DNA from 2 places in the Rhodococcus sp. NPDC055112 genome. Region 1 is predicted to be linked to the other one. Evidence: riboswitches for the same ligand, from Rfam matches in the RefSeq annotation. Region 1 holds a riboswitch; the other holds the start of a gene.
The links. Region 1 has a riboswitch for cobalamin ahead of metE (5-methyltetrahydropteroyltriglutamate--homocysteine S-methyltransferase). Riboswitches for the same ligand answer to the same signal wherever they lie in the genome.

Region 1 (4,964 bases):
TGGGCTCGCTCGGCGACCCGGCGCATGCCGCGGCCACCACCACCGGCGACCGCCTTGACGAACAGCGGGAACTGCATGGACTCGGCGGCGGCGAGCAGCTCGTCCACGTCGGCGGACGGCGCCGAGGACGAGAGCACCGGGAGTCCGGCAGCCTTCGCGGCGGCGATCGCGCGCGCCTTGTTGCCGGTGAGCTCGAGCACCTCGGCGGACGGCCCGACGAAGGTGATGCCCTCGGCGGCACAGGCCGCGGCCAGGTCCGGGTTCTCGGAGAGGAAGCCGTAGCCGGGGTAGATGGCGTCGGCGCCAGCCTTCTTCGCCGCCGCGACGATCTCGGCGATCGACAGGTAGGCCCGGACCGGGTGCCCCTCCTCCCCGATCTGGTAACTCTCGTCGGCCTTCAGACGGTGGACCGAGTTGCGGTCCTCGTACGGAAAGACAGCTACGGTTCCCGCGCCCAGCTCGTAGGAGGCACGGAACGCCCTGATCGCGATTTCCCCGCGATTGGCAACCAAAACTTTAGAGAACATTGCTGAAAATTACCCTTGCTCTCGTACCGCTCGCCGGACGGTGTCCTAGCATCCGGGAAATTCCCGCATACTCGACCCGCTGTAACGATGCAGTACGCTACCGGCCCCCACCTCACAGGACTACGGCACCCGCCGTGAACTGCGGATTCGCCCGATTCGCGACCCCTTACGCAGGGTTCGCCGATGGGCCGAACGGCGGGCGAATGCCCCCACATCGAGCTGGTCGACCGCTCCAGTTCTGCCTCATATACTCGTTGGTGCAATCGGTCCGCCCGGTGTGGTCATGAGGAGCCCCGAAGTCCCCGCCCGGCGTCGAAGCACGTCTCCCCCTCGATGGGGAGAGGTGTGAGAGGGAACCCGGTGAGAATCCGGGACTGTCCCGCAGCGGTATGCAGGAACGACCGCCGTCACCATGCACTGGACTCACGTCTGGGAAGCGACGGCCACTAGGACCGGTGTCGATCACCGGGCGCCTGCGAGTCCGAAGACCTGCCGACTGCGTCGGGCACGCCGTGCCCGACGGTCCACCGCCTCGTGGAATGGGCGAGTAGATCGGATCAGTACTGACTGCTGCCCACATACGGGCGCCACCAGGGCTCGGTTCGTGCTCTCGTCTGCCGGTGGTGGCCACCCACGCTGTCAGCAACTGGAGAACACCGTGACATCCACCTTCACCGCAACCGTGCTGGGCTCCCCGCGCATCGGTCCCCGCCGCGAACTCAAGAAGGCCGTCGAGTCCTACTGGGCAGGCAAGCTCGACGCCTCCGCACTCGACGCCGCCGCGCGGGACCTGCGCGCACTGAGCTGGACCGATCTGCGCGATGCCGGGATCGATTCCGTTCCGGTCAACGTCTTCTCGTATTACGACCAGATGCTCGACACCGCCGCGATGCTCGGCGCGCTGCCGGAACGGGTCGCCGGGGAGTCGACGGCGCTGGACCGATACTTCGCCGCCGCGCGCGGCACCGCCACCGTCACCCCGCTCGAGATGACGAAGTGGTTCGACACCAACTACCACTACCTGGTCCCCGAGATCACCGCCTCGACCCGCTTCGCCCTCGACCCGTCGAAGGTGCTGGGCGAGGTGGCGGAGGCGCAGGCCCTCGGCATCGCCCCCCGGCCGGTGCTGATCGGACCGGTCACCTTCCTGCTGCTGTCGAAGGCGATCGACTCCGAATCATCACTCCTCTCGCGGGTCGGAGAGCTGCTCCCGCTGTATTCCGCGCTGCTCGGGCAGTTGGCCGACGCAGGCGTCGAGTGGGTCCAGATCGACGAGCCCGCGCTGGTCGCCGATCGCACGGAGTCCGAGATCGCGACCGCGGGCGAGGTGTACCGGGCGCTGTCCGCGCTCGGACACCGGCCCGCGATCCTGCTCGCCTCCTACTTCGGCGACCTCGGCGGCGCGCTGCCCGCGCTGGCGAGGACCGGCGTCGAGGGACTGGCGGTCGACCTCGTCGCCGGCAGCGTGGAGACGCTGGCCGGAATCCCCGAACTCGCGAGCAAGCACCTCGTCGCCGGGATCGTCGACGGGCGGAACATCTGGCGCAACGACCTGACCGAATCCCTGGCGACCCTCGAAACGCTGCGCGCGAGCGTGGGTTCGGTCGCGGTCTCCACCTCCTGCTCGCTGCTGCACGTGCCGTATTCGCTCGAGAGCGAGAGCGAACTCGACGATGCGCTGCGGTCATGGCTGGCCTTCGGATCCGAGAAGGTTCGCGAGGTGATCACCCTCGCGACGGGCCTGAGGTCCGGTCGCGACGCAGTCGCCGAGGAACTGGCGCGAGCGGCTGCCGCGAAGGCGACCCGGACCGCCGATCGACGGCTGCACGACTACGCGATCCGGGCGCGACTGACCGGCCTGAAGGCGGCAGGCGACGGACGACGTCCCGCCGCGGAGCGCCGCGAGTTGCAGGCGGCCGTCCTGCCGCTGCCGCAGTTGCCCACCACGACGATCGGCTCGTACCCGCAGACCACCGCGATCCGGGTGGCCAGGGCCGCGCTGCGGAAGGGCGAGATCGACGAGGCCGAGTACCTCCGCCGGATGCGCGGCGAGGTGGCCGATGTCATCGCCCTTCAGGAGCAGCTGGGTCTGGACGTGCTGGTGCACGGCGAGCCCGAGCGCAACGACATGGTGCAGTACTTCGCCGAACAGCTCGACGGGTTCTTCGCCACCGCGAACGGGTGGGTGCAGTCCTACGGGACCCGCTGCGTGCGACCGCCGATCCTGTTCGGCGACGTTCGCCGACCGCGCCCGATGACGGTCGAGTGGACCTCGTACGCGCAGTCGCTGACGGCCAAGCCGGTCAAGGGCATGCTGACCGGACCGGTGACGATCCTGGCGTGGTCGTTCGTCCGCGACGACCAGCCGTTGTCCGAGTCCGCCGACCAGGTGGCGCTCGCGATCCGCGACGAGACCGTCGACCTGGAATCCGCCGGCGCCAAGGTGATCCAGGTGGACGAACCCGCACTGCGTGAGCTGTTGCCGCTGCGGTCGGCGGATCAACCCGCCTACCTGGACTGGTCGGTCGGCGCGTTCCGGCTGGCCACCTCAGGGGTCGTCGACGCGACCTCGGTGCACACCCACCTGTGCTACTCGGAGTTCGGCGAGGTGATCGGGGCGATCGCCGGTCTGGACGCCGACGTCACCTCGATCGAGGCGGCGCGCTCGCACATGGAGGTCCTCGACGATCTCAACGCGGTCGGATTCGATCTCGGTGTCGGTCCCGGCGTCTACGACATCCACTCCCCCAGGGTGCCGTCGGTCGGGGAGATCGCCGACTCGCTGCGGGCCGCGCTGAAGGCCGTGCCCGCGGAGCGGCTGTGGGTCAACCCAGACTGCGGTCTGAAGACCCGTGGCCGGGCCGAGGTCGAGGCGTCCCTGCGCAACCTCGTCGCCGCGACCGAGCTGGTCCGGGCAGAGCTGTAGGCGGTGCTGCACCCGCGCTCGCCCCCGGCGAGCGCGGGTGCAGCTACGCGTGTGGGTACGGCAGGTGGCCGCTGCTGTTCTCGTTGACCAGGACCGACCGCCCCAACTGCGGGAATGCCCGTTGCGCGCATGCGGGGCGGTCGCACACCTTGCATCCCGCTCCGATCGGCACGATCGTCGCGGGGTCGTCGGTCTGGATTCCGCGCGAGTAGACCATCCGATCGGCGTAGGCGATGTCGCAGCCGAGCCCGATCGCGAAATTGCGTTCGGGCGCCAGGTATCCGAGGCCGCCGCTGTGCGTGGTCCTGGCCACCCACAGGTAGGTACGCCCGTCTGGCATCTTCGCCACCTGCGTGTGGATCCGACCGGGGTTGGCGAACGACTCGTGGACCACCCACAACGGGCAACTCCCACCCACCCGGGAGAAGTGAAAGGCGGTGGCGGACTGCCGTTTGGAGATGTTCCCTGCACGGTCGGTGCGGACGAAGAAGAAGGGCACCCCGCGCTGGCGGTGCCGCTGCAGCGTGGACAGCCGGTGACAGATGGTCTCGAAGCCGACCTCGAACTTCAGGCTGAGCAGGTCGATGTCATACCGCAACGATTCGGCCGAGTCCAGGAACTGGCTGTACGGCAGGATCAGCGCGCCTGCGAAGTAGTGCGCCAATCCGATCCGCGCCAGCGCGGCGGATTCGGAACTCAGCGAATCGTCTTCCGCCACTATGGAGTCGATTGCCTCTGCCTGCGTCAGGAAGGCCAGCTGCATCGCGATCTGGAAGGCCCGCTGACCCGCTGTGAGCCGCCGCGCGAGGGTGAGGGTCGACTTTCCCGCGTCGAAGAAGCGCTTGGGCCCCAACTGATCAGGTTCGTCGGTCCGGATCCGGACCGTGACGCCGTGCCGATCCCGCATCAGCCTCGCGAGCTGCAGGTCGAGTGCCCCGATGGTCAGCTCGTTGCGGGTGAACATCTGCTCCGCGGCGTCGTCGAGCCGGGCGATGTGGTTGCGGCGGTCGTAGAAGAAGTCGCGAACCTCCTCGTACGGCATCGGGACGCGCACGGACCCGGCCGGGGTCTCCCCGGAGAGCTGGGCCGAGAACTGGTCCAGCTGATCGGTCGCCGCGTGCAGGCGGCGGTGCAGCGTCACCAGGGTTCGGCCCACCGCGGGCATGCGGGCAACCAACTCGTCCAGCTCCGCGAGCGAGACGTCACCGGACTCGGATGTCTCCGCCAGCGCCTGGTGGACATCGGCGACCAGGCGGGCATCGGAGTCCGCCGCGAAGAACTGGACGTCGAGATCGAACTCGGAGTTGAGCTTGAGGAGCACCGGCACCGTGAGCGGGCGCTGGTCGTTCTCCAACTGGTTGACGTAGCTCGGCGAGAGCCCAAGCGTCTTGGCGAGCGCCAGCTGCGACAGGTGCCGTTCCTCACGGAGCCGCCGCAGCCGGGCTCCGGCGTACATCTTCTTCATCGGTCTCCTCCTCGCTCGCCAGGTGAGAGTACCGCGCGCTGATTCA
Region 2 (4,964 bases), on a different contig from region 1:
GTCGAACTCGAGCTCGCGCAGCTCGCCGTAGCCGTCGGCGGTCAGCGGCCACACCGCGAGCCGGGTCAGCGCCTCGCGCCGGTAGCTCAGCACCAGGTGACCGGCGAACGCCTCGGCGTCCTCGAGCCGGACGTCCTCGCGCGGCGCCAGCAGGGTGCGCTGGTCGGTTGGGTCGGCCACCGGGGCGTCGACCAGGGTGAAGTTCTCCGCCTTCACGCCCTCGACGTCGCCGTTGTGCAGGATCAGGAACCGGTCCTCGCCCGCGACGACAGCGTGCTCGACGCTGTACTCGACGCCGTCGACGCGGGGCAGCACCACCCGGAACTCGCCCTCGGGGTCGTCCGACTCGAGGCAGCGGATCTCCGAGGTGATCTTGGAGCCGATCCAGATCATCAGGTACTTCTCGCTGCGGGTGGACCCGAAGCCGACCCAGAACCGCTCGTCGGGCTCGTGGAAGACCTTGACGTCCTCGGACTGCGCGGTGCCCAGCTTGTGCCGCCAGACGGTGTCGGGCCGCCAGGCCTCGTCCACCGTCATGTAGAAGACGTGCTCGTTGTCCACGGACCAGGTGGCGCCGGGCGCGGTGCCGGGGATCTCGTCCGCGAGCAGCTCACCGGTGCGCAGGTCCTTGAACCGCAGGGTGTACCGCTCGTCGCCCGCGGTGTCCACGGAGTACGCCAGCAGATGGCCGTCGAGTGTGATCGAGAACGCACCGAGGGAGAAGAAGTCGTGCCCCTCGGCGAGCAGGTTGCTGTCGAGCAGCACCTGCTCGCCCTCGATCTCCGTTTCGGTGGAGAGCACCGGCGGGGTCCAGTCGTCAGGGCCGGAGATCGGGCACCGGCACTGCACGCCGTACTGCTTGCCCTCGAAGCTGCGGGAGTAGTACCACCACTGGCCCATCCGGGACGGCACGGACAGGTCGGTCTCCTGGGTGCGGGCCTTGATCTCCTGGAAGATCGTTTCCCGCAACGGCGCGAGGTGCTCGGTCTGCTGCTCCGTGTAGGCGTTCTCCGCCTCGAGGTACGCGCGCACCTCGGGGTCGTCCTTCTCGCGCAGCCACTCGTAGTTGTCGACGAAGGTGTCGCCGTGATGGGTGCGCTGGAGGGGGACCTTCTTGGCGACCGGGGCTGCGATGGGGCTGCTGACCGGGGTGACGGACGAAGTCATGCCGCCAGCCTAGGCGGTGCGGGCCGCGGCGTGACGGCCTACACCGGGGTCTGGACCCAGTCGCCGAAGGACAGCCCGGAGATGCGCTCGTAGGCCTCGATGTACCGGGCCCTGGTGGCGTCGATGATCTCCTGTGGCAGCGGCGGCGGGGGCGTGTCGCTCGCGCGGTCCCAGCCGGACTCCGGGCCGGTGAGCCAGTTGCGGACGAACTGCTTGTCGAAGCTCGGCTGCACCCGGCCCGGCTCATAGCCCTCGGCGGGCCAGTAGCGCGACGAGTCCGGGGTGAGCACCTCGTCGGCGAGGACCAGGTTGCCGTCCGCGTCGAGGCCGAACTCGAACTTGGTGTCGGCCAGGATGATGCCCCGGTCCGCGGCGAAGCTGGCCGCCCGGAAGTAGATGTCGAGGGTGTCCTCGCGCAGCTTGATCGCCAGCTCCTGACCGAGCTGATCGATCACGGTCGCGAAGTCGACGTTCTCGTCGTGCTCGCCGAGCACCGCCTTGGTGGCGGGGGTGAAGATCGGCTCGGGCAGCTTGCTCGCCTCGACGAGGCCCTCGGGCAGTTCGACGCCGCAGACGGCGCCGGTGCGCTGGTAGTCGGACAGCCCGGACCCGGTGAGGTAGCCACGGGCCACGCACTCGACCGGCACCATGTTCAGCTTGCGCACCACGAGGGCGCGGCCGAGCACCTCGGCCGGGATCCGCTCGTCGTCGGGCGCACCGGCCAGGTGGTTGATGCCGCCGAGCTGCTCGAAGAAGAACACGCTCATCGCGGTGAGCACGCGCCCCTTGTCGGGGATCGGGGTGCTCAGCACGTGGTCGTAGGCGGAGATCCGGTCGCTCGCGACCAGCAGCAGGTGCTCGTCGTCGATCGTATAGAGGTCGCGGACCTTGCCGCCGGCCAGGTGGGCGTAGTCGCTGAGTGAGGGGCGCACACCGGCACCCTATCGGGTCGCTGCCCGGCCGATTCGCGGGCGATCGCCCACCGAGGGCCTTGGTCTATCCTGCAACAGTTGTCGCGGTGTTCGGGAAGTCCGGTGCAAGGCCGGCGCGGTACTCGCCACTGTGAGCAGGTACGTCGACTACCAGGGGTTCGACCCCAGCCACTGGATGCGCATGCATCCGGGAAGGCGTAGCCGGCGGCAATCCCTGCCGAGCCAGGAGACCGGCCGTGGCGCATACCTGCATGTTTTCCACGAGTCATGGAAGGCGGGTCGCTTTGCGCACCCCTGTTTCACCCCGAGTCATCGCATCTGCCGCAGCGTCGATCGCTGCCGCGCTCACCCTGTCCGCGTGCGGCGGATCGTCGAACTCCGACGCCGACACCCCCGCGGTCTCCCTGCAGAACTGCGGCCGCACCGTGACCCTCGACGGGCCTGCCGAACGCGGTGTCACGCTCAACCAGGGCGCCACCGAGACCGCGCTGTCGATCGGCGCCCAGGGCCAGATGGCGGGCACGGCCTACCTCGACGACACGATCGCACCCCAGTGGCAGGCGGCGTACGCCGAGGTCCCGGCTCTCGACGAGAAGGACTTCCCGAGCCGCGAGGCCCTGCTCGAGACCAAGCCCGACCTGGTGACGGCGTCGTACTCCAGCGCGTTCGACGACAAGGCCGTCGGCTCGCACGCGTCGTTCGACGAGCTCGGCATCGCCACCTACGTCTCCCCCTTCGGCTGCAAGGACAAGTCGAAGCGACCCGCGGTCGCCTGGGATTCGATCGCGACCGAGATCACCGACTACGGCATCATGTTCGGCCGCGTGGACGAGGCCGACGCGGTGGTCGCGCAGATGCGCGAGACGCTGGCAGGCATCGAGTCCGCCGCGCCCGCGAAGGGCAAGAGCATCTTCTGGTACGACAGCAACACCACGACGCCGTACGTCGGAGCCAACGCCGGCGGACCGCAGCTGATCATCGACGCGGTGGGCGGCACCAACATCTTCGCCGGCACGGACGGGTCATGGGCCGACGGCAACTGGGAGACGGTGCTGGCCGCGAACCCGGACGTCATCGTCCTCGCCGACGCCTCGTGGGACACCGCCGAGGAGAAGAAGAACTATCTGCGCGCAGACCCGGCGCTGAGGGACCTGAAGGCCGTGCGTGAGAACGCGTTCGTCGTCCTCCCGTTCTCGACGACAACCCCGGGTCCGCGCACGATCGAGGGTGCGACGCTCGTCGCCGGGCAGCTGGGCGGCGGCGGGGCGTGACCGCGTCCACCCGGGCGCCGGTCCGGTCAGCCACGACGACCAGCACCGCGTGGTCGGCGATCCTGATCGCGCTGCTCGCGATGAGCTGCGTGGCCGGGGTCGCGATCGGCGCGGCCGACCTGTCGATCGGCACGGTCGTGGAGTCGATCGCCGGACGGCTCGGTATCGGTCCCGGCACGGACCTGCTCACCACGCACATCGTCGTCGACCTGCGGTTGCCGCGGGTGCTGGCAGCCGCGGCCATCGGCGCGGGGCTCGCTCTGTGCGGCGCGGTGCTGCAGTCGCTGACCGGGAACCAGTTGGCCGACCCCTACCTGCTCGGCATGTCGGGGGGCGCGTCGTTGGGCGCGGTCCTCGCGCTCACCACCGGCGCGAGCGCGGTGGGCGCACTCGGCTTCGGTGCCGTCTCGACGGCCGCGTTCCTCGGTGCCCTCGCGAGCCTGCTGCTGGTGTTCCTCATCGCGACGTCCCGGTCCGGGGCGCTGCTGCCCGGTCGGCTCGTCCTCGCCGGGATAGCGGTGGGGCAGCTCGCGGCGGCACTGACGTCGGCGCTGGTGCTGTTCGGCGACCGGGACGCCGCCCACCGGGTGCTGAGCTGGACCCTCGGCTCGGTCGCCGGGGTGCGCTGGTCCGGTCTGGTCGGCATCCTGGTCGTCGTCGCGGTGACGATGACGATCGTCCTCGCCTACAGCCGGGTGCTGGACTCGTTCGCGTTCGGTGAGCGTGCGGCCGCGAGCCTCGGCACCAACGTCGAGCGCTCGCGCTGGGTGCTGTACGCGGTGGCGTCGCTGTGCACCGCGGCGCTGGTCGCGCAGGCAGGCATCATCGGGTTCGTCGGCCTCGTGGTGCCGCACGCGGCCCGCATGCTCGTCGGGCCACTGCACGCGCGCCTGCTGCCGGTGGTCGCACTGATGGGTGCGCTGCTGCTGGTGTGGGCCGACATCGCCGCCCGCACCGTCATGCCGGGGCGAGAACTGCCCATCAGCATCGTCACCGCCATCGTCGGGGTGCCTGCGTTCGTGTGGCTGCTTCGACGAAGGGGAGTTCGCGCATGAGCCACCACACTCCGGAGATCCGAGTCGAGGACGTCACCTGGTCGGCCGGGGGCAGCCGGATCCTCGACAAGGTGGCGTGCACGGCCCCGGCCGGGCAGGTCACCGGCCTGATCGGTCCGAACGGGTCGGGCAAGACGTCGTTGCTCTCGACCATCGCCCGGCTCGAGCGTCCCGAGAGCGGACGGGTGCTGCTCGACGACATCCCGGCGACCGCGATGCACCGGCGCGAGTTCGCGCGGACCGTCGCACTGGTGGAACAGCATTCGGCCACCGAACTGGACCTGACGGTGGAACAGATCGTGGCACTCGGCGCCATCCCGCACCGCGGCGGCTGGGCCCGCCCCGCCACACTGGGCACGGGCGAACTGGTCACCGAATGCCTCGCGACGGCCGGGATCGCACATCTGCGACACCGGTTGTGGCAGAGCCTGTCCGGCGGCGAGAAGCAGAAGACCCAATTGGCCAGGGCCTTCGCACAGCGCCCCTGCGTGCTGCTGCTGGACGAGCCGACCAACCACCTCGACGTCTCTGCTTCGCTC

Region 2: another riboswitch for cobalamin. It lies ahead of ACWFRB_RS23875 (ABC transporter substrate-binding protein); the one in region 1 lies ahead of metE (5-methyltetrahydropteroyltriglutamate--homocysteine S-methyltransferase).

What each region holds. Positions count from the first base shown of each region.
Region 1 is NZ_JBSGTR010000029.1:8,752-13,715, reverse strand. It holds gene ACWFRB_RS14545 (pyruvate carboxylase) at 1-527, opposite strand, end outside; cobalamin riboswitch at 830-1,038, shown strand; gene metE (5-methyltetrahydropteroyltriglutamate--homocysteine S-methyltransferase) at 1,186-3,453, shown strand; gene ACWFRB_RS14535 (short-chain fatty acyl-CoA regulator family protein) at 3,497-4,918, opposite strand.
Region 2 is NZ_JBSGTR010000076.1:6,780-11,743, reverse strand. It holds gene ACWFRB_RS23885 (S9 family peptidase) at 1-1,167, opposite strand, end outside; gene ACWFRB_RS23880 (phosphoribosylaminoimidazolesuccinocarboxamide synthase) at 1,206-2,099, opposite strand; cobalamin riboswitch at 2,167-2,352, shown strand; gene ACWFRB_RS23875 (ABC transporter substrate-binding protein) at 2,384-3,370, shown strand; gene ACWFRB_RS23870 (FecCD family ABC transporter permease) at 3,367-4,425, shown strand; gene ACWFRB_RS23865 (ABC transporter ATP-binding protein) at 4,422-4,964, shown strand, end outside.